4 regions of the Kocuria sp. MNB10 genome follow, and region 1 is predicted to be linked to each of the others. Evidence: riboswitches for the same ligand, from Rfam matches in the RefSeq annotation. Region 1 holds a riboswitch; each other region holds the start of a gene.

Region 1 (5,643 bases):
ACGGGGGCATCTCCAGGTAGAACGGGAGGGCTCCGCGCCGCAGCACCGTGGCCTTGAAGATCCGGGCCACCACCAGGGACGCCAGACCACCCAGGAGGTACATGCCGAACAGCGCGGCGCCCTGCAGACCCACGGGACCCCAGCTGGCGTCCGCCGGGACGACCATGGAGATCAACAACAGGTACACGGGCAGCCGGGCCGAACACGTCATGAGCGGAGCGGACATGATGGTCGTGATCCGGTCACGCGAGGACGGCATGGTCCGCGTGGCCATGATCCCGGGGACCGCGCACGCCATGGACGAGAGCATGGCCACGAATGCGCGGCCGTCCAGCCCGCTGCGCGCCATGATCTTGTCCATCAGGAATGCCGCGCGGGACATGTATCCCACCGATTCCAGGATCGAGATCATGAGGTAGAGGAAGAAGATCTGGGGCAGGAACACCAGCACCCCGCCCACACCGCCGATCAGTGCGGTACCCACGAAGTCCGCGAAGAACCCCGACCCCAGGTTCTCGGATGCCGCCGCACCCAGGGAGTCGAAGACCCCCTGGATCGCATCCTGGATGGGGGCGGCCACGGTGAAGATGACCTGGAAGAACCCGAACATCACGCCGAAGAAGACCAGCGTTCCCCACACGGGGTGCAGCAGGACGCGGTCGATCCCCGTGGTGGCCCGCGACTCGTGCGGTGCCCGGTAGCTCGCGGCGTCCAGCACGGAACGGATCCAGGCGCCGAGCTGGGCCTGATCCCCCGTGGGCGGCGGGACGAGTGCCACGGGCCACTGGGCGGCGCGGCCCAGCAGCTCCCGGACGTCGTCGATCCCCCGGCCCTTGTGCGCCACGGTCTCCGCCACGGGCACCCCGAGCGCTCGGGAGAGGGCGGCGGTGTCGATGTCCCCGCCGTGGCCGCGCAGCTCGTCGATCATGGTCAGCACCACCGCGGTGGGCCGCCCCAGCGCGAGCGCCTCCGCGCACAGTCCCAGGGCGCGGTGCATGGTCGTGGCGTCCAGCACCACGAGCAGGGCACCGGGTGCCTCGTCGGTTTCCAGGGCTCCCGTGAGGTGGTCCAGGACCACCTGCTCGTCCGGGCTCGCGGGTTCGAGCGAGTACGTCCCGGGGAGGTCGGTGAGCGTGATCCTGCCGGCGGGGGTGGCGGCCACACCTCGCGAGCGCGTGACGGTCACGCCGGGGTAGTTACCCGTGGCGGCGGTCAGGCCGGTGAGCCGGTTGAACAGGGAGGACTTGCCGGTGTTGGGGCATCCGATCAGGGCCACCTCGGCGGCGTCCAGGGACACGGTGTTCCCACGCCCCTCGGGTGCATGACAGGTCACGACGCCGACCGGGCGAGTTCGGGTCGATCACTCACCGCCGCGGAACCGGCCACCGTGATCATGCGTGCTTGTTCCTTGCGCAGGCAGATGTCCGCGCCGCACACGCGGAACAGGATCGGGCACCCCATGGGGGCGCGTCGCACGCACGTGACCTCTTCGTCGGGGCGGAAGCCCAGGGCCTCGAGGCGACGGCGTACGGCGGGATCCGCGGCCTGCAGCACTGAGTCGACCCGTTGGGAATCACCCGGCTTCATGTCACACAGTGTCGTGCCGCTTGCCGCGACAGCGGTTTTACGCGCGGACCTCATGGCCGTGCCCCCTTTTCCTGGTGGACCCGGGTCACTCCTCCCCGCCGAATCGTGTCGGCGGATGCTCCGGGCGCATTTACTGTGCGCCTGAAATACGAGTAAGGCAAGGCTCACCTTTCCTAATCTAAGTGATTCAGAACACCGTGTTATCCGAGGTCATCGAGTCATTTTTCTGGATCAATCTCACCCGCTTTCGGGCGGCTGCGATCCGCACGGTTTGGTCCGTCACCCACGCGCGCGACACAATAGACGCACCATCCCGAGCGGCCGAGAGACCTGGATCCATGACGCCGCAGCAACCCGCAGTGCTCGGCCAACTGCACGGTGCTACCGTCAGGACCGATGGAGTGCTGCGCGGCCCCGGGCAGCTGTCGGACGGGAGCCGTACCCGGCCGACGAGGAGGACATCCATGGCCGAGCACCAGTTCGGTTTCCGCACCCGCGCCCTGCACGCCGGCGGCACCCCGGACGCCGAGCACGGCGCCCGCTCCGTGCCCATCTACCAGACCAGCTCGTTCGTCTTCAAGGACGCCGACGACGCCGCCAACCTGTTCGCGCTGCAGAAGTACGGCAACATTTACTCGCGCATCGGCAACCCCACCGTGGCGGCCTTGGAAGAGCGCATCGCCTCCCTCGAGGGCGGGATCGGGGCGGTCGCCACGTCCTCCGGGATGGCCGCCGAGTTCATCACGTTCGCCACGCTGTGTGGCCAGGGTGACCACGTGGTGGCCTCGTCCCAGCTCTACGGCGGAACGGTCACCCAGCTGGACGTGACCCTGCGTCGCTTCGGTGTGGAAACCACCTTCGTCCCCGGGACCGACCCGGCGGACTACAAGGCTGCGATCACCGAGCACACCAAGGCCGTGTACACCGAACTCGTGGCCAACCCGTCCGGCGAGATCGCCGATCTGGAGGGGCTCGCCGCGGTGGCCCGCGAGGCGGGTGTCCCGCTGATCGTGGACGCGACCCTCAACACCCCGTACCTGTGCCGCCCGTTCGAGCACGGCGCGGACATCGTGATCCACTCGATCACCAAGTTCCTGGGCGGGCACGGTAACACCCTGGGCGGCGTGGTGGTCGAATCCGGCGGCTTCGACTGGGGCAACGGGAAGTTCCCGGCCATGACCGAACCGGTTCCCTCGTACAACAACGTGTCGTGGTGGGGGAACTTCGGTGAGTACGGATTCCTGACCAAGCTCCGTTCGGAACAGCTGCGCGACATCGGGGCGTCCCTGACCCCGCAGGCCGCGTGGAACCTGCTGCAGGGTGTGGAGACCCTCCCCCAGCGCATGGACGCCCACGTGGCGAACGCGCAGGAGGTCGTGCAGTGGCTCGCCACGGATCCACGCATCTCCTACGTCAATTACGCGGGACTCGAGGACCACCCCCACCACGAACGCGCGCAGAAGTACCTGCCCCACGGCATCGGATCCGTCTTCGCCTTCGGTGTGGCTGGCACGGACGAGTTGAGCGGCCGTGAGGTGGGCGCCCGATTCATCGGGAGCCTGCAACTGGCCTCACACCTGGCCAACATCGGGGACGCCCGCACCCTCGTGCTGCACCCCGCGTCCACGACCCACCAGCAGTTGAGCTCCGAACAGCTCGCCGCGGGCGGGGTCAAGGAGGACCTGATCCGGATCTCCGTGGGTCTCGAGGACACCGCGGACATCCTGTGGGACCTGGACCAGGCACTGAGCGCAGCCAGCGGAAGGGACCGGGAGGGCGGCGTCGTCGCCCCCTCCGCCGCGCTCACGGGCGCGGCGCGCACCACCCTGGACCAGGGCAACAGTGCGGCGGCCTGCGCGCTGCCCGGAGACGAAGGAGAACAGGCATGAGCACGCAACGCACCTGGGTGGGCCCCAGCGCCCCCGAACGGCTCGGCATCCTCCGAGGCACGCGCTCGATCGCGATCGTGGGGATGTCCAACAAGCCGTCCCGTGCGAGCTACTTCGTGGCCACGTACCTGCAGTCGTCGAGCCCGTACCGCGTGTACTTCGTGAACCCCGTGCTGGACGAGGTGCTGGGCCAGAAGGCCTACCCGTCGCTCGCGGAGCTGCCCGAGGTCCCGGACCTCGTGGACGTGTTCCGCAAGGACGCGGACCTGCCCGGCGTGGCACGGGAGGCCGTAGCCGTGGGCGCCAAGACCCTGTGGCTGCAGCTGGGCTCGTGGAACGAGGAAGCGGCGGCCATCGCGGAGGACGCCGGGCTGGACGTGGTGATGGACCAGTGCGTGAAGATCGAGCACGCGCGCTTCCACGGCGGTCTCCACCTGGCCGGGTTCAACACCGGAGTGATCTCCTCGAAGCGCCAGGTCCTGGCCTGAGAGCGGGGCGCGACGGTGCCGGCGCACGGCCGCCGACGCTGCGCCTCGCTCACGCCAGGCGCAACACCGCCGCCACCCGCTGCCAGCCCTGCGACTCGCGCTGGCCCACCTGGTCCTCCGGGACCACGGTGTAGAGCCGCTGCGCATCGGCCAGGAACGCTTCATTGGCCATGGTCGAGACGAGCGGGTCCAGCACCTCGGACGAATCACGTTCCGTGCTGGGATCCGCGACCAGCGGCCCCATGAACGCCACCTCGTCCTGGACGCTCAGGGTGGAGTGCACCACGGGGTGACCCCACTCGTCCACCTCGAAGCGGGACCAGTCGCCCATGGGGGCGTCGAAGAGTCCGGCATCCCCGGGGAGGCCCAGGCCGCGGTCGAGATCCTGCACCGCGCCGGAGAGCAGCACCTGCGAGGAGAGCACCTCGCGGCCCGCCGCGGCCACCGCCTCCCGGACCGCATCGGCTTCCGAGGGCTCGCACACCAGGACCAGCTCCTCGTCTCCCACGGTGTCCTGGGGGAGGGAACCGTTCCATGCCCGAACGCCCTGCGGGGCCTCGTCCTCGCGGATGGCGGCCCAGCCGCCCGCCCAGGCCTCGAGATCCGACTGCCACTGCTGTGTCATGAGCTGCTCCATCCGCGGGAAAACGTCCCTCCCGAGTATGCCACCGGCTGCCCGCCGGGCCGTCGGGCACCGGGTGCGCGCCCATTCTCTATGCTTGGCCGGTAAGAGTTCCCACGCGGAACACATCCGACAGGCCCATCACGTGCGAGGAGTCGCGTTCGTGTCAGTCAAGAAGACCCTTCAAGTCGCCCTGGCCTTCATCGGCCTCATGGTGGGCGCCGGCTTCGCCACGGGCCAGGAAGTCATCCAGTACTTCGTCTCGTTCGGCCTCTGGGGGCTCGCGGGGGCCGTCGTCGCAGGCATCCTGATGATCACGGCGGGAGCGGTGATCATCAACATCGGCAGCTACTTCCTGGCCGACGAGCACCTGGGGGTGTTCCGCTCCGTCTCCGCGCCCGTGGTCTCCCGCTTCCTGGACATCTCCGTGTCCCTCACGCTGCTGGCCATGGGCATCGTGATGCTCGCCGGCGCGGGCTCCGCCCTGGAGCAGCAGTTCGGGCTGTCGGCGTGGATCGGCTCCGCGATCATGGTGGCCATCGTGATGCTCACCGGCCTGTTGGACGTCAACAAGGTCACCAACATCATCTCCGGTGTGACCCCGGTGATCTTCGTGGCCGTGATCGTCGCGTTCGTCTACACCCTCATGCAGCTGCCCGTGGACCTTGGCGCCATGAGCGATCTGGCCGTGCAGGCCGACTCCCCCGTGAGCCCGTGGTGGCTCTCCGCGATCAACTACACCTGCATGGCGCTGATGCTGGGCGTGTCCATGTCCCTGATGATCGGCGGCAACACCCTGGACCCGCGCGATGCCGGGCGCGGCGGCCTGCTGGGAGGCGTGGTCTACACGATCCTGCTGGTGATGAACGCGGTCGCGCTGCTCGTGAACTTCGACGCCGTGGGGGGCGCGGACGTGCCCATGCTCAAGCTCTTCGAAAGCATGCACCCGGTGGCCTCGCTGGCCATGGTGTTCGTGACCTTCCTGATGATCTACAACACCACCATCAGCATGTTCTACGCGCTGGGCCGTCGCATGACGGTCAACCACCGCAAGCGC
Region 2 (5,643 bases), 590 kb from region 1:
GTAGAACGAGGACGGATCGATGAGCCAGTTCGTCCCGTTGCGATCCACCACGCGGTTGCCTGCCCACAGGTCACCGTGCAGCAGGCTCGGGGGTTCGGGAGGGCCCGCGAGTTCGTCCGCTCGCGGCGCCAAGCGCGCCAGCAGGTCCGACGCCGCGGGGTCCAGGTGTCCCGCGTCGATCGCCGCGCGCAGCAACGGCTCGATGCGGCGGTGTAACAGGAAGTCGGCCCAGTCGTCCGTGGGCGTGAGATCCACCGGGAACGAGCCGATGCGTTCCGGCAGCTCCGCCGAGAGCCACCCGACGTGCGGGGCTCGCGCGCGGTGGATGGCCGCGAGACCAGCACCCATGCTGCGTTCCGTGGCACGGTCCTGCCGTCCGGGACCCTCGTCGATCCACTCGAGCACCAGGGCCTCATCGCCCACGTGATGCACCCTGGGCACCCGCACCTCGGCGGGGGCGACGGCGCGCAGCGCCTCGAGTCCCGCCGCCTCCAACGCCAACACACCCGCCGGGGCACCCGGCATGGTCTTGGCGAACAGGGGCCCGTCCGGGGTCTCGAGCCAGTAGGCGCGGGCGGTGTCCCCGCCGCTCAGGGGACGGGCATCGCTCACGCGCAGGTCCGCGACAATCTCACCGGGAAGCTCATCGATGGTGGCCATGCGTCTTGTCTACACCATGCCGCACTGCGCACCACCCCGGACGACTCAGTGGCCACAGTGGAACGCGTGGTGGACGGGGACACCCTGGACGCCACGATCGCGGGGAAGTCCACGCGGGTGCGGCTGCTGAACATCAATACCCCGGAGGTCGCGCGGGACGGTCAGCCCGGCGAGTGCCTCGCGGACGAGGCCACGGCCAAGCTTGAGGACCTACTGCCCAAGGGATCCACGATCCACCTGGACTACGACGTGGAACGCACGGACCGCTACGGCCGCACCCTCGCCCGAGTGACCCGCGACGACGACGGGTTGAACGTCAACCAGGCACTCGTCAAGGCGGGCCTGGCAACGCCCATGACCGTGGGCGCCAACAGCACGTACCGGCGAGAGATGGACAGCGCGTACAACGTCGCCCAGGCCATGCAGGTCGGTTTCTTCGACCCGAAGCAGGACTGCGCGCCGCCGGGGGAATCCGCATCCCCCGGCACCACAACTCCGAGCACCGCGAGCCCGAGCGCGACGCCGAGTCCCACCTCGTCCTCCACGCCCACTCCCACGCCGACGCTCGAGGCGCCTCCCGCGGTCGTGGAGGACGAGGTCGCCGTGGGCGATCCGGCACCCCAACCCAATCCCGCTCCGCAACCGAACTACAACTACAACCCCGCCCCCGCGCAGCCCGCGGCACCTCAGCTACCGGCCGCGCCCCGGGTACCTGCTGCCCCGCAGCTGCCGGCGGCACCCCACGTGCCCCCGGCTCCCGAGAGTGATGGCGGTTATCCCGGTTACACCGGCCCCCGGTGCTACGAACCGGGAGGAAAGGTCTGGCACCCATGCTGAGTTGCTGATGACACGCCAAGGCGCGCCCACCCGGTCGGTTGACCGGGTGGGCGTCCCTGTTTTTCGCCGCGCTTTGGTCACGCGGGTGCACCGGCGAGCCGCCGGATGCACGGCGGCCCGAACTCAGGGTTCGTGACGACCGGGGTTGGCGGTCGCGCTGCGCAAGGGGGACGGCGTCGTCGTCGGAGCGGGTGCCTGCGAGGACGCGGACCCGCCCGCGGCCGGCGCCGCGGCTATCGAGCGCGAGACCCAGTTCTCGGGTCCCAACTCGGGCATCTTCATGTCCTGCACGTCGTGGGGCAGGATGACCACGGCAGGGCCCAGGTGCCCCCGTGCGGTCCATTCAGCCCGCTTGGGAAGACGAGCGCGGCGGGAGGCCGGCGGTTCCGTCATCGTTCGTGGGCCTCGTCACGAGGCTGTGCTACGCTCGCTCGTAACAAAGGATCATGAGTCCCGGTGCGAAGCTCTGGCTAACCGGGCGGCAACCCTCCAGCTGTAGTGGGGTGCCCCAGATGAGGATCCGGCCGCCGCGCAACCGCGTGGTCGGCAAGTACGGCGCTCGGAGCTCATCCTCCGGCGTCCTAACGCCGGAGGATTTTTTATATGCCCGCACCCCTCGCAGCGTCAGAACCCGCGCCCGTGACTGGCCCGCCCACGGGGACGTCCTGGCTGGTCCGGCGCCCGCGCCGCTCCACGCTTGTCTCGTTCGAAGTGTTCCCGCCGCGGCCCACCGCGGACCCGGACACTGTGTGGCGCAACATCGACGCCATGGCCCAGGCCGGGCCGGATTTCTTCTCGGTCACCCACGGTCACGCCGGCCATCACGGCGTCTCCCGCGAGGCGCTGCGCCACCTGCGCCGCACGACCAAGACCCCGGTCATGGCGCACTTCACGTGCGGTGGCACGGACCGCGCGGGTCTCGAGCGCGCCGTGGACCAGTTGCTGGACGACGGCGTTCGCGACCTCCTCGCGCTGCGCGGCGACCCGCCCCTGGGTACCGGGGAATGGCGGACCCCAGCGGGTGGCCTGGGCCGGGCCTCCCAACTGGTGGAGCTGATCCGGGACGTCGAACGACGTCGCTTCGGCACCGGGTTCCGCCCGGGTCAGCGACCGCTGTCCGTGTCGGTGGCGTGCTACCCGTCCCCCGCGCGAGGCCGCGACTTCGAGGCGGATCTCGCGTCCCTGTGGGACAAGCAGGAGGCCGGCGCGGACTACGCGATCACGCAGGTGCTCTACGAACCCGAGGACTACGCCACGTTCCTGGAACGCGCGCGCTCGGAGGGCATCCACATCCCCGTGGTCGCCGGGCTCATGCCGCTGAGCAACCCTCAAAGGTTGCAGCGCATGACCGAGATCACCGGGGTCCGGGTCCCGGAACGCCTCACCCGGTTCCTGCGCGCCGACACTCCCGAGGAACTGCGCCACCGAGGGGTCGCGGCCACCCTGTCCCTGATCGACGACCTCATGGATCTGGGCTGCGCCGGTTTCCACCTGTACACGTTCAACCGCCCCGAGGCGGCGCTGACCATCCTGGAGCACCTGCGGGTCCGGGATGCCGCACGCGAATACCGAGGCCGCAGCCCCGCGGCCTGACCTCCGCACCAGCCCCGACCGACCCGTGAACCGATCGTGTTGGCTTCGACCGCCACATCCGGGCAGGCCGAAAACCGTTCGTAGCGGCACCACCCACGCTGACGTTCCCCTTACCCCGCCGCGCCGGAGCACACCCGTTGCCGCGGCTCATCACACCCCCTAACCGCCATACCCCACACCAGCTCCGAGGAGTTCCCATGAGCACCCAGCCCGTCCCGTTCCCCGCCGCCACGATCCTGGGCTACCCCCGCATCGGCCCCGACCGCGAGCTCAAGCGCGCACTCGAGTCCTATTGGAAGGACCCGCAACAGCACCCCGCCACCACCGTGCTGGACACCCTCGCCCGGTTGCGTGAGCGCACCGCCACGCGATTGTCCGAACTCGGCCTCACCACGGATCACGCGGTGCCGTCCGAGGGGTTCGCGGTGGACCACGTCCTGGACACGTCCCTGGCGCTAGGCGCGGTTCCCGCGCGGTTCATCGCGGACGGCTACGAGCCCGCCGCCCCGGACACGCCCCGCGGGATCGAGCTGATCACGGCGTTGTCCCGCGGCACCGATCGGTTGGAGCCGCTCGAGATGACCAAGTGGTTCGACACCAACTACCACTACTACGTACCCGAGATCGGCCCGGACACCCCGTTGCGTGCGAACCCCGAGAGCCTCGTGTCCCGCTACCGGACCACCCTCGGGACCACCGGGATCACCACCCGCCCGGTCCTCGTGGGCCCCGTGAGCCTGCTCTTGCTCTCACGCCCCGAGACCACCGATGCCGTCGCAAGTCACCCCCTGCAGCGCCTCGACGACGTCGTGGCCGAATACGCCGCGATCCTGCGAGCCCTGGCTGAGGCCGGCGTCGAATGGGTGCAACTCGACGAGCCGGCCCTCGCCGCGGACGGGTGGAGCGTGGAACGCACCGAACTCGTGGCCGCCCTCGAGAGCGCCTACACCCAACTTTCGAACGAGCAACAGCGCCCCGCGATCCTCGTGACCGTGGGCTACGGCGATGCCGGCGAGGACGCCCAGCTCGCCCTGGCCCACACGAACGTCGACGCCCTGGCCATCGACCTCGACCGCGGGGACGTCCCCGGCAAGAAGGCACTCGAGGCATGGGGCGAACGCCCCGTCGTGGGCGGCGTCGTGGGCGGACGCACCGTGTGGCGCACCGACCTCGCGCGCGCCGTCGAGACCCTGGACCGGCTGCGCGCCGCGGCCCGCGGGCCGGTGGCCGTGGGCACCGCGACGCCGCTGCTGCACGTCCCGCACGACGTCGCCCGCGAGACCGCACTGGATCCGGACGTCACCAGCTGGGTCGCGTTCGCGGACCAGAAGGTGACCGAGGTGGTCGGGCTCGCGCGCGGCGTCGAGCACGGCTGGGATGCCATCCGGGACACCCTGGACGAGGACGCCACGATCCGCGCGGCCCGCGCCGAGCACCCGGCAACTCACAAGGCCGAGATCCGCGAGCGCACCGCCGCGGTGCAGGACGCGGACCGCCAGCGCGCGGACGCCGAACAGCGCCGCGCTGCCCAGCGCGAACGTCTGCGCTTGCCCGTGCTGCCCACCACGACCATCGGATCCTTCCCGCAGACGCCGCAGATCCGCAAGACCCGGGCGGACCACCGCGCGGGGCGGATCACGGAGGCCGAGTACACGGACGCGATCCGCGCGGAGATCGCCCACACGGTGCGCGTCCAGGAGGAACTGGGGCTCGACGTCCTGGTGCACGGCGAACCCGAGCGCAACGACATGGTGCAGTACTTCGCGGAGGGCCTGGACGGTTTCGTGACCACGCAGCACGGCTGGGTGCAGTCCTATGGATCGCGCTGCACGCGCCCGTCGATCCTGTTCGGGGACGTCTCGCGCCCCGCGCCGATCACGGTGGACTGGACCTCGTACGCGGCGTCCCTGACCGAGCGCCCCGTCAAGGGCATGTTGACCGGGCCGGTCACGATCCTCGCGTGGTCCTTCGTGCGCGACGACGCTCCGGCCGCCGAGGTCGCCGACCAGGTCGCACTCGCCCTGCGGGACGAGATCGCGGATCTCGAGCGCGCGGGAACGCCCGTGATCCAGGTGGACGAGCCCGCGCTGCGCGAGCTGCTGCCGCTGCGGGCGGCCGAGCGCCCGGCGTACCTCGAGTGGTCCGTGGGGGCGTTCCGCCTGGCCACGGGCGGGGCGGCCACGGACACCCAGATCCACACCCACCTGTGCTATTCGGAGTTCGAGACCGTCCTGGACGCGATCGACGCCCTGGACGCGGACGTCACCACGCTCGAGGCGTCCCGCTCCGGTTCGGGCATCGTGACCGGGCTCGCGGCATCCGATTTCCCTCGGGACGTGGGTCCCGGCGTGTGGGACATCCACTCGCCCCGGGTTCCCACGTTCGAGGAGCTCGCGGGGCGCATCCGCCACGCGGCGCACGAGATCGGCGCCGAGCGCGTGTGGGTTAACCCCGACTGCGGGCTGAAGACCCGCGGCTGGCCCGAGACCGAGGCCGCACTGGACCGGCTGGTCGCCGCGGCGGTCACCGTGCGCGCGGAACTCTCCGCCGACG
Region 3 (5,643 bases), 1.2 Mb from region 1:
TCCGACACGCTGAAGGCGCCCAGCGCGTAGAAGTCGTGCTCCTGGGATGCGGCGTTAGCGTCCAGGAGGGTCTGTTCGCCGTCCAGTGCGGTGCCCGGTTCCACGGTGGGCGGTGTCCACTGCGCGGGGTCGGTGACCGGGACGCGGCAGAAGATCTGGTGGGCGCCGCCCTCGACCGTGCGCGTGAAGTACCACCAGTCCCCGCGACGCGACGGCACGGACAGGTCCGTCTCGAGCGTGCGGTCCTTGATCTCCCCGTAGATCCGCTCGCGCAGGGGCGCCAGATCCTCGGTCGTGGCCTCCGCGTAGGCGTTCTCGGCGTCCAGGTGCGAGCGCACCTCGGGGGAGTCCTTGTCCCGGAGCCACTCGTAGGGATCGGCGAAGGTGTGCCGGTGGAACGTGCGTTCCACCGGGCGGCTCGGGGCCACGGGATAGGACGGCTGCTCGGAAGTCATGCCCACAGTCTAGGGGCGGGTGGGGATGCGCAGACGTGGTCCCGCTCGCGAGCGGCCACAATGGTCCCGTGCAGACTCCCACCCCTTCGCAGCGCGGCATGTCGCGCGCCGACACGTGGCTTCAGATCGTCCTGGTGCTCGGCGTGTCCCTCGGGGCGTCCGCGGTCTACGCCGTGCTGGATCTGGCCGAGGTGCTCATGCGGTCCTCGCTGGCCGACACCACGACGACGCTCAACCGGCCCCTGAGCAGCGTCCCCCTGATCGACGCGTTGCGTCAGCTCACGGGCATCGGCTTCGCGCTCGTCCCCGTGCTGCTGGCCCTGTACCTCATGGCCGGGGTGGCGCGGGGGATCCCCGGCGTGCTGTGCAGGATCGGGGTGGATGGGCGCAGACCCGTGTGGGACACGCTGTGGGGAATGGGCCTGTTCGCGGTGATGGGCGGCGGCACCCTGGTGCTCTATCAGGTGGGCCGGTCCCTGGAGATCACCGCGCAGATCACCACATCCACCATGGAGCAGACCTGGTGGGCGGTTTCTTTGCTCGTGCTCTCCGCGCTGCGCCACTCGATCGTGGAAGAGATGATCGTGGTGGCGTTCCTGTGCGAGCGCTTGCGATCCCTCGGATGGTCGTGGTGGCTCGTGGCGGTGGCCTCCGCGGTGGTGCGGGCCAGCTATCACCTGTACCAGGGGTTCGGACCCACGCTCGGGAACCTGGTCATGGGACTCGTGTTCGTGTGGCTCTACCGCCGCGGCGGTCGACTCATGCCGCTGCTGATCGCCCACGCCCTCCTGGACACCGTGGGCTTCCTGGCCCCGCAACTGCTCGCGGGCTGATGCCGGAGACCGGGCGGAGCGGCGTCGTCGGCCGCACCGAAGGGAACCAGATCAAATGGTGACGGTGCCGTCCGGGGTGTCGAACGAGACGGCCATGACCCCGGGGGTGCCATTGGGGGCGCACCAGGTGACGTCCAGCGAGCCCAGGACGTCCTCCACGGGACCGCCGAGCCACTCCGTGACGCGGTCGGGGGAGCCGGCGATCTCCATTCCGCTCAACCGGACGTCCGTGATCCGCGCCTGGGACGGGTGCATCTCGTCCTCGGAATCGAAGTGCACCATGAACGGCAACTGCGGGTCGGAGATCAAACCCTTCACGCCGATCTGATGCCATTCGAGCTGCCGACCGTCGGGGAACAACCGGCCACCGGGCACGGAGGGGCGGCCCAGCTTGGCCTCGAAGGGCGCGAGGTCGGGGACCTCTACGACCCAGCCGAGCCAGCCGCCGCCGGCATCGGAACGGGCACGGACGGCCTGACCGAACGGCGCCTTCTCCGCGGCGGGGTGCTCGAGCACCGTGACGACCTCCACGTACTGGTGGTCGGTGAGCGGCAGGATCATGTTCCGGGTGCCGAAACGGGGGTGCACACCGCCCTTGACCGGTTCGATCCCCAACCGGTTCGCGATGCGTTCGGTGGTGGCCTCGAGGCCGTCGGGCTGAGCCGCGAAGGAAACGTGATCCAAGTTCATGACGCCATGGTGGCACCGGCCACACGGGCCACCAAATCGAGCGCGAGCCCGGCGAGTGTGTGACCTGCGCCGCCCGGTCCGGTGGGCAGGGCCGGCTCTCCGCACCTCCCGAGACCTGACATCGGGACGGCTGATCCGGGCGGGGACTGTGTTGGTCCAGGTCAACGAGACGCGCATCTCAGAGGCTGGAGTCCGCAGCATCAGCCGGGGAGTCTCCGACCGAGCCCTCGATATGTGACCTGAGACCGATATCGATCCCGATCACTACGAGGTGGTTCCCGTGTCCGCAAATGCCGTCGGTTTCACACTCCTGATCCTCCGAGTCGCCCTGCTCCTGGGGAAGTTCGTGCGCGTCAAGGTGGGTTGGGTCCAGAGCCTGTTCCGCAGCGACGAGTACTACTCCGCTGGCACCATGACCAGCTGCCCGTCCTCCGTGGAACCGTTCTCCCTGCACATGTCCATCGCGGCCGTGGCTGGCGGCGTTCACCATCCTGGCGGTGGTCGGCATCGCGTTCAACGTGGCCATTTTCTTGTGGTTGGCACCCCACATCATCGGTCGCTACTGGCTCGCGCGCGGTATCGGTGACTACCACCCGTCCATGGGGGTGACCGCCACCGGGCTGATCCTCATGCGCGTGGTGGACCCGGAGGCCAAGACCCGGTGTTCGAGGCGTTCGGTTACAAACAGCTGGTGTTCGAACCGTTCTTCGGGGGCGGGTTGGTCACGGTGCTGGCCATCCCCGTCATCTACCTGACCGGCGTGCGGCCGTTGTTCTTCGTGATGCTCGCGGTGTTCGTGATCGCGGTGCTCACGGGTCTGTTCTACGTCCATCCACGTGAGATGAAGGACCGGGAACTGCACACCCGGGAGATGGAACAGCAGGAACGAGCGGCCACTGACCCCGAGCCCGCTCGCAGCGTCCCCGGCTTGACTCCCGCCCCGCCGGGTTCGGACAATGAGGTAATAGGTCACGAGAGTCAGCGCGAAGCCCCAGCTAGCTGACCGGCAACCCTCCCTTCCGCGGTGGGGTGCCCTGGGTGAGGACCTGGCCGTGGCGTCGACCGACGTCATGCGGCAAGCGCGGGTCGTTGGTGCCCGGTCACAGCACGGGCACCGTGCGGATCGCCACCGGACCCCTGATCCCTCCGAGAAGGAGTACGGCCATGAGCACCGCTCCCACCCCCGACAATCCCCAGGGCTGGTCGTTCGAAACCCGACAGATCCACGCGGGCCAGAACCCCGACCCTGTGACCGGGTCGCGCGCCCTGCCGATCCACCAGACCACGTCCTTCGTGTTCCCGGACGCCCGCACGGCGGCGGCCCGGTTCGCGCTCGAGGAGATGGGGCCCATCTACTCGCGCCTGACCAACCCCACCACGGAGGTCGTGGAGAACCGGGTCGCGTCCCTCGAGGGCGGCGTGGGGGCCCTGATGGTCTCCTCCGGGCAGGCCGCGGCCACGCTCGCGATCCTTAACCTGGGCGGCGCCGGGACCCACGTGGTGGCCAGCCCGTCCCTGTACGGCGGGTCGTACAACCTGCTCAAGCACACGCTGCCGCGCATGGGTGTGGAGACCACGTTCGTCTCGGACCCGGACAATCCCGCGCAGTGGCGGGACGCGGTGCGCGAGAACACCGTGGCGTTCTTCGGTGAATCCATCCCGAACCCCCGCAACGACGTGTTCGACATCGAGACGATCGCCGGGATCGCCCACGAGGCGGGTGTCCCGCTCATCGTGGACAACACGATCGCCACGCCCTACCTGGTGCGGCCCATCGAGTGGGGCGCGGACATCGTGCTGCACTCGGCCACCAAGTTCCTGGGCGGCCACGGCACGGCGATCGGCGGGTTCATCGTGGACTCCGGAGCGTTCGACTACTCGCGGGACCCCGAGCGCTTCCCCGGTTTCAACCAACCGGACGAGACGTACAACGGACTCGTCTACGCCCGTGATCTCGGTGCCGACGGGGCCTTCGGCGTCAACCTCTCGTACATCCTCAAAGCGCGCGTGCAGTTGCTGCGCGATCTGGGGACCTCGATCTCTCCGTTCAACGCGTTCTTGATCGAGCAGGGCATCGAGACGCTGTCGTTGCGCATGGAACGTCACGTGGCCAACGCGCAGAAGGTCGCCGAGTGGCTCGAGGCCCGCCCCGAGGTGCGCTCGGTGTCCTACGCCGGTCTCGAGTCCTCGCGCTGGCACGACCGCGCCCTGAAGTACGCGCCCAACGGCGCCGGGTCGGTGCTCGGCTTCGTGCTCGACGGCGGTCGGGACGCCGGTGTCGCGTTCGTGGACGCCCTGAGCCTGCACTCCAACGTGGCGAACATCGGTGACGTGCGCTCGCTCGTGATTCACCCCGCCTCCACGACGCACGCCCAGCTCAAGGACGAGGAGCAGCTCGCGGCCGGCGTGGAACCGGGATTCGTGCGGCTGTCCGTGGGTGTCGAGGGCATCGACGACATCCTCGCGGACCTCGAGTCCGGATTCGCCGCGGTGGGTGCGCGCGGCGACGCTGCCGGCGACGCGGCGTCGTCGGCGGAGGACACGGGGAACTGACCATGACGGTCGTGGGCAACGGGCCGCGCACGCGGTGCGACGGCGTCGTACGGCGGGCCGAACTCGGCGAGCTCGTGCTCGAGTCCCGGTTCCGGCTGCCGGACGTGCACCTCGCGTACGAGACGTGGGGCGAGCTCGCGGCGGACGGTTCCAACGCGGTGCTGATCGAGCACGCGCTCACGGGTGACACGCACGTGGCGCGCGGTGGTGCGGGGCATGAGGACGCCGCGAGCGCTCCCGAGGGCGCGGCCGCCGCGGCGGACGGTTGGTGGGACGGACTCGTGGGCCCGGGTGCCGCGATCGACACGGACCGCTACTTCGTGGTGTGCGCCAACATCCTGGGTGGGTGCTACGGCAGCACGGGACCCGCGAGCCCCGCACCGGACGGCGTCCCGTGGGGCTCGCGTTTCCCGCGCGTGACCGTGCGGGACTCGGTGACCGCGGAGGCCCTGCTCGCTCGGGCGCTCGGAGTCTCCCGGTGGCGGCTCGTGATCGGCGGGTCCATGGGCGGAGCTCGCGCCCTCGAGTGGGCCGTGTCCCACCCGGATCGGGTGGCCGCGTGCGCCGTGATCGCGGCCAACGCGCGCGTGGGTGCCGAGCAGCTCGCGTGGGGACAGGCACAGTCGCTCGCGATCCGCCAGGACCCGAACTTCCGGGGCGGCGACTACTACGCGGGCGAGTACCCGGAGGCGGGTCTGGGGCTCGCGCGGCGGATCGCGCACATCACCTATCGCAGCGCGCACGAGCTGGAAACGCGCTTCGGCCGCGAACCCCAACCCCGTGAGGACCCCGAGGCCACCCACGTCGCGGACCGCGGTCGGTACCAGGTGGAGAGCTACCTGGACCACCAGGCGTCCAAACTCGCGGGCCGCTTCGACGCGAACTCGTACCTGAGTGTCAACGAGACCTTGATGTCGCACGACGTCGCTCGGGGCCGCGGCGAGCTACGGGACGTCCTCGCCCGCACGCGGTGCGAGTGGCTCGTGGCCGCGGTGGACTCCGATCGGTTGTTCTTCCCCTCGGAATCCGCCGAACTCGTGGCTGCGCTGCCGGGGGAGCAGGAGCTGCACACGATCACGTCCCCGAGCGGGCACGACGGGTTCCTGATCGAA
Region 4 (5,643 bases), 1.2 Mb from region 1:
ACAGCCGCACGTGATGCGCCGAACACGACGCCGCCCCCGGAATGTTCCGGGGGCGGCGTCGCCATGGTACGGGGCGCGTGAGCGTCAGCGGCGCATGATCCTGCGCGCGAGCCAGTTGCCGAAGAACTGCACGAGCTGGACCAGGATGATGATCACGATCACCGCGGCCCACGTGACCTGGTCGTTGAAGCGCTGATAGCCCAGGCGCAACGCGAAGTCACCCAGACCACCGGCGCCGATCGCACCGGCCATCGCGGACATGTCCGTGATGCCGATGACCAGGAACGTGTACCCCAGCACGAGCGGGCCGAGCGCCTCCGGCAGGATCACCGTGGTGATGATCTTCCAGCGCGAGACCCCCATGGACCGCGCGGCCTCGATCACCCCGGGATCCACCGTCATGAGGTTCTGCTCCACGATGCGGGCCACCGCGAACGTAGCGCCGATGGTCATGGTGAAGATCGCGGCGTTGGGGCCCAGGCGCGTGCCCACGACCGATTCCGTGACCTGACCCAGGGCGGCCAGCAGGATGATGAACGGGATGGGACGCACGAAGTTCACCAGGAGGTTCAGCGCGGTGAACAGTGGACCGTTCTCCAGGATGCTGCCCCGCCGGGTCACGTAGAGCCCCATGCCCACGGCCAGGCCGATGAGCCCGGCCAGCACGAGGGTCACGGAGACCATATACAGCGTCTGCCCGGTTGCGTCCAGCAACTGCGGGCCCAGAGCAGACCACTCCATCACTCACTCACCTCCCGCACCGTGGTGACGGCGCGCAGACTCTCGACGGCGCGGTCCACGGACTCGTCCGAACCGGTCAGGGACAGCGTGAGCGTTCCGAAGGACTGTGATTGCAGGATGGAGATCCCCCCGAAGGCGATGTTGAAGCTGACACCGTCACGGGCGGCGTCCGAGAGCACGTCCCCGATCCGGTTCTGGTCGGTGACGTCCACCAGCACGAGCCGCCCGGGGTGTTCCCGGCGCAGCTTCTCGATCTCGTCCGCGCGCGGCACGGTGCGCATGACCGAGGAGACGAACTTGCGCGTGGTCTGCGCCCGCGGGTGGGCGAAGACCTCCGCGGTGGTCCCGGTCTCCACCACACGACCGCTGTCCATCACGGCCACGCGGTCCGCGGTGGCCCGCACCACGTCCATCTCGTGGGTGATCAGTACGATGGTGATCCCCAGCTCACGGTTGACGCGCTTGAGCAGACCCAGGACCTCCTGGGTGGTCTCCGGGTCCAACGCCGAGGTGGACTCGTCCGCGAGCAGCAGTTCGGGATTGCTCGCGAGCGCGCGGGCGATCCCCACGCGCTGCTTCTGACCACCCGAGAGCTGCTCGGGGTAGTTCCCGGCGCGCTCGGTCAAGCCCACGAACTCCAACAGTTCCGCGACCCGCGCCTTGCGTTCCTCGGGCTTCCACCCGGCACGCTTGAGCGGGTAATCGATGTTGCCCGCCACTGTGCGTGACGTGAACAGGTTGAACTGCTGGAAGATCATCCCGATCTTGCGGCGGATGGGCGCCAGCTGGGATTCGCTGCGCCCGTCCACACGGTTACCGGCGACCTCGAGCGTCCCGGACGAAATGGGTTCCAGGCCGTTGATCAGCCGCACGAGGGTGGACTTGCCCGCCCCCGAGTAGCCGATCACCGCGAAGATCTCACCGCGGCGGATGTCCAGGTCCACGGAGTCCACCGCGGTCACGGTGCGCGGGCGGCGTTTGGACCCCGTGACGAAGACCTTGCTCACGTCCCGGAAACTGACCAGGGTGTCCGCCGTGGCGGACGGGCTCACTTGGTCTGCTCCTTGAGGTCCTGCGAGTAGCGGGCCAGCAAGTCCTTGAGCTCCTGCTGGTCCACCTTGGTGGGCACCGCGGTGCCCTTGGTCTCGGTCTTCTCCGCGTCCTGGACCTTGTCGTCGTAGTAGAAGCTCGCGACCTTCTTCAGGGTCTCGTTGTCCGCGTTCGCCTCGGTCGCGGCGAAGAGGTTGTCGTACACCTTGGCACTGTCCGCGGTGGGATCGTCCTGAGCCAGCGCGGACTTGGGATCGATGTTCGCGCGGTCCAGGAAGTCGTTGTTGACCACGGAGGCGGCCACGGAGTCCATGGACAGCACGGTCTGCTCGGCGGAGACCGGGCGGACCGTGACCTTGGACTTGGCGGTGTCGATGTCCTGCTCGGTGGGGGCGATCGTGTCCTTGGTGAACTCCACGAGACCCTGCTGGTGCAAGAGGTTCAGGGCGCGGGACAGGTTGATCGAGTCGTTCGGCACGGCGATCTCGTCACCCTGCTTGAAGTCACCCACGGATTTCACGCTCTTGGAGTACAGCCCCAGCGGGAAGATGGACGTGGAGCCCACGGGAGTGATGGTGTCCCCGGCGTTGTTGTTGTAATCGGCGAGGTACGCGATGTGCTGGAACCAGTTCATGTCGATGTCACCGCTCTTCAGAGCGGGGTTCGGCTGGCTGTAGTCACTGAAGTCCACGTACTCGACCGTGATGTCGTTGTCCGCGGCGACCTGCTTCAACGCTTCCTGCACAGGGGTCGAGCCCACGATCCCGACGGTGATCTTGCCGTCCGCGGCCGGGTCCGAGTTGTCGGAGCCGCCGCCGCACGCGGTGAGGGTGAGGCCCAGGGTGGTGGCCAACACGACGGGAATCAAACGCTTGGTTCGCATGATCATGCCTTTCCAGGGGTCTGTGACGGGGACTCGCGGGGCGAACAGTCCCCCCTGGATGAGGGCACAGGGACGGGTACGTGCTGATTTCCGGGGAACCGCACTTGCCGTGATCTGTTGCAACCGCGACCGGATGGTCATCTGGGGCACCCCGCTACGGGAGAGGGTTGCCGTCCGGCCAGCCAGAGCTACGCGCCGGATCTCGTCATCCACCCGGAATTCTAGCATGGCCCTGCCATGGGCCGACGACCGCCGGAAGGGCCCTATGCCATCCCGGCGATACGTTCGTCCGCGCGGGCCCGGGCCCACTCCTCCGCCCCCAGGACGTCCTCAAGGGTGGGCCGCGTGACGCCGTCGTGATCCTCCAGCACACGCTCGACCATGTCCACGATCTGCGTGAAGCCGAGCGCCCCGCGGTGGAACGCGTGCACGGCCTGCTCGTTGGCGGCGTTGAACACCGCGGGCCACGTCCCGCCGCGCGAACCCGCGTGCTTCATGAGCTCCACGGCGGGGAACACCTGCGAATCGAGCGGTTCGAACGTCCACTGTGCGGCCCGGGTCCAGTCGCACCCCGCGGCGGCACCGGTCACGCGGTGGGGCCAGCCGATTCCGAGCGCGATGGGCAGGCGCATGTCCGGCGGGGACGCCTGCGCCAGGGTGGATCCGTCCACGAACTCCACCATGGAGTGCACGACCGATTGCGGATGCACCGTGACGTCGATCCGGTCCAGGGGGACGTCGAACAGTAGGCTCGCCTCGAGCACCTCCAGTGCCTTGTTGACCATGGTCGCGGAGTTCGTGGTGACCATGACCCCCATGTCCCACGTGGGGTGCTGCAGGGCCTGTTCGGGTGTCACGCGCGTGAGCTGCTCGCGCGTCATGCCGCGGAACGGTCCGCCGGACGCCGTGAGCACGAGCCGGCGCACCTCGGAGGCCGTCCCGGAGCGCAGGGCCTGGGCGATCGCCGAGTGTTCGGAGTCCACGGGGATCAGCGCGTCCTCGAGGCCCGTGTCCGCCGCGGCGCGCAGGACGAGCGGACCGCCCGCGATCAGCGATTCCTTGTTCGCGAGCGCCACCCGCCGACCCGCTCCCAGCGCCGCCAGGGTGGGCGCGAGCCCGATGCTCCCGGTGATTCCGTTCAGCACGAGGTCCGCACCCTCCCACTGCGCGATCCGCGCGGCGGCGTCCGGCCCGTGCAGGACCTCGGGTGCCGCCGACGACGACGACGCACGCGCCCGGTCCGCGATCAGCTCACGCAACCGGGCGGCGTCGTCCGCCGTACCGCTCGTGCCCACTGCTCGGACCCCGTACGCCACGGCCTGCTGGGCGAGCAGCTCGAGGTGACCCGCGCCCGCGGCGAGCGCCACGACCTCGAAGGGCTCGTGGGTGGCATCCGAGACGGGCCGGCGCAGCCCCGCGGCCTGGGACACGACGTCGAGGGCCTGCGTCCCGATGGATCCCGTGGATCCGAGGATCACGAGGCGGCGGGGGGCCTGCCGGGTGGCGCGGTCGAAGTCGGGGGTCATGACGGGCGACGAGTTCATCTGCCCAGTATCGCGTGTGCGACGCCCATGATGGTCATCCCGGGCACGCAACAAGGGCGCCACCCGGAGGTTACGCCCTTGTCGGGAGGGTCCGCTCAGGACCCGCGTGGGATTCAGCGACGGCGGCCGACGATGGCGCCGTAGATGAGCAGCACGATGATCGCGCCGATCACGGCGGTAATGATCGTGCCGGGGTGGTACCACGCATCAATGCTACCGATGCCGATGAGGCTTCCCAGCCAGCCGCCCAGGAAGGCCCCCACGATGCCGAGGATGATGGTGACGATGATCCCGCCACCCTGCTTGCCCGGAAGGATCAGCTTGGCGAGCGCGCCGGCGATCAGACCGAGGATGATCCAGCTAATGATGCCCATTTCTCCACCTCTGGTTCTCGTTGTGCGCGTTTGCGGTGTTCCGCAACCGCACGTGGTCAGCGAACTGGTTCACAGTGTAGTACCAGACACCAACGCTACACGGGCCGCCGCGTCCGAATGAAACCGGACACGGCGGCCCGTGTCAAGGGGCGGTGAACCAGGTCAGTGCGAGACTGCCCTCTCCGCTCCCACTCCCGTGAGGGAACGCACTTCCATCTCGGACTGCTTGCGCGGGTCCTCCGGCCGGCGCTCGCTGAGCGAGCCCAGGAAACCGAGCAGGAAGGACGCCGGGATCGAGATGATGCCGGGGTTGGACAGCGGGTAGAACGCGAAGTCCGCGCCGGGGATCATGGAGGTCTCCGATCCGGACATCACCGGGGAGAAGATAATGAGCACCACGGAGATGATCAGCCCGCCGTACATGGACAATACCGCGCCGCGCGTGGTGAAGCGCTTCCAGTAGAGCGAGTAGAGGATGGTGGGCAGATTGGCGGAGGCCGCCACCGCGAAGGCGAGGGCCACGAGGAACGCCACGTTTTGACCCTGCGCGCCAATGCCGCCGGCGACCGAGATCAGGCCGATGACCACCACGGTGGTCTTGGCCACCCGCAGTTCCTGACGCGGGTCCGAGGTGCCCTTCTTGATCACGGACGTGTAGATGTCGTGTGCGAATGACGCGGAGGCCGTGATGGCCAGACCGGCGACCACGGCGAGGATCGTGGCGAACGCGACCGCCGCAATCAGACCCATGAGGATGGACCCGCCGAGTTCGTACGCGAGCAACGGAGCCGCCGAGTTCACACCACCAGGCGCGCCCTTGATCCGGTCCGCACCGATCAGCGCGGCCGCACCGAACCCGAGCACCAGGGTGAAGAGGTAGAACAGGCCGATCAGAGTGATCGCCCAAACCACGGACTTGCGGGCCTCCTTGGCGGTGGGCACCGTGTAGAAGCGCATGAGCACGTGCGGCAGGCCGGCGGCACCCAGGACGAGGGCCAGACCCAGCGAGATGAAGTCCAGCTTGGAGATCTCGCTCACGCCGTACTTCAGC

What was found. A riboswitch is a leader RNA that binds a small molecule or an ion and turns the genes downstream of it on or off. The one in region 1 is predicted to bind S-adenosylmethionine.
Region 2: it holds a riboswitch for S-adenosylmethionine, as region 1 does, so the genes downstream of both, ACW9PK_RS04315 (methylenetetrahydrofolate reductase) here and ACW9PK_RS07030 (O-acetylhomoserine aminocarboxypropyltransferase/cysteine synthase family protein) in region 1, are expected to answer to the same signal.
Region 3: it holds a riboswitch for S-adenosylmethionine, as region 1 does, so the genes downstream of both, ACW9PK_RS01845 (bifunctional o-acetylhomoserine/o-acetylserine sulfhydrylase) here and ACW9PK_RS07030 (O-acetylhomoserine aminocarboxypropyltransferase/cysteine synthase family protein) in region 1, are expected to answer to the same signal.
Region 4: it holds a riboswitch for S-adenosylmethionine, as region 1 does, so the genes downstream of both, ACW9PK_RS01615 (MetQ/NlpA family ABC transporter substrate-binding protein) here and ACW9PK_RS07030 (O-acetylhomoserine aminocarboxypropyltransferase/cysteine synthase family protein) in region 1, are expected to answer to the same signal.

The regions. Positions count from the first base shown of each region.
Region 1 covers NZ_CM133411.1:1,565,602-1,571,244, reverse strand. The annotation lists gene feoB (ferrous iron transporter B) at 1-1,297, opposite strand, end outside; gene ACW9PK_RS07035 (FeoA family protein) at 1,330-1,587, opposite strand; SAM riboswitch class I at 1,893-1,990, shown strand; gene ACW9PK_RS07030 (O-acetylhomoserine aminocarboxypropyltransferase/cysteine synthase family protein) at 2,052-3,476, shown strand; gene ACW9PK_RS07025 (CoA-binding protein) at 3,473-3,964, shown strand; gene ACW9PK_RS07020 (hypothetical protein) at 4,014-4,589, opposite strand; gene ACW9PK_RS07015 (YkvI family membrane protein) at 4,750-5,643, shown strand, end outside.
Region 2 covers NZ_CM133411.1:972,004-977,646, forward strand. The annotation lists gene ACW9PK_RS04300 (fructosamine kinase family protein) at 1-660, opposite strand, end outside; gene ACW9PK_RS04305 (thermonuclease family protein) at 709-1,497, shown strand; gene ACW9PK_RS04310 (hypothetical protein) at 1,621-1,890, opposite strand; SAM riboswitch class IV at 1,940-2,056, shown strand; gene ACW9PK_RS04315 (methylenetetrahydrofolate reductase) at 2,137-3,090, shown strand; gene metE (5-methyltetrahydropteroyltriglutamate--homocysteine S-methyltransferase) at 3,288-5,643, shown strand, end outside.
Region 3 covers NZ_CM133411.1:413,254-418,896, reverse strand. The annotation lists gene ACW9PK_RS01865 (S9 family peptidase) at 1-455, opposite strand, end outside; gene ACW9PK_RS01860 (CPBP family intramembrane glutamic endopeptidase) at 524-1,288, shown strand; gene ACW9PK_RS01855 (VOC family protein) at 1,340-1,978, opposite strand; gene ACW9PK_RS01850 (hypothetical protein) at 2,670-2,981, shown strand; SAM riboswitch class IV at 2,946-3,066, shown strand; gene ACW9PK_RS01845 (bifunctional o-acetylhomoserine/o-acetylserine sulfhydrylase) at 3,143-4,531, shown strand; gene metX (homoserine O-acetyltransferase MetX) at 4,534-5,643, shown strand, end outside.
Region 4 covers NZ_CM133411.1:365,168-370,810, forward strand. The annotation lists gene ACW9PK_RS01605 (methionine ABC transporter permease) at 85-741, opposite strand; gene ACW9PK_RS01610 (methionine ABC transporter ATP-binding protein) at 741-1,793, opposite strand; gene ACW9PK_RS01615 (MetQ/NlpA family ABC transporter substrate-binding protein) at 1,790-2,674, opposite strand; SAM riboswitch class IV at 2,770-2,884, opposite strand; gene dxr (1-deoxy-D-xylulose-5-phosphate reductoisomerase) at 2,938-4,200, opposite strand; gene ACW9PK_RS01625 (GlsB/YeaQ/YmgE family stress response membrane protein) at 4,332-4,592, opposite strand; gene ACW9PK_RS01630 (solute symporter family protein) at 4,755-5,643, opposite strand, start outside.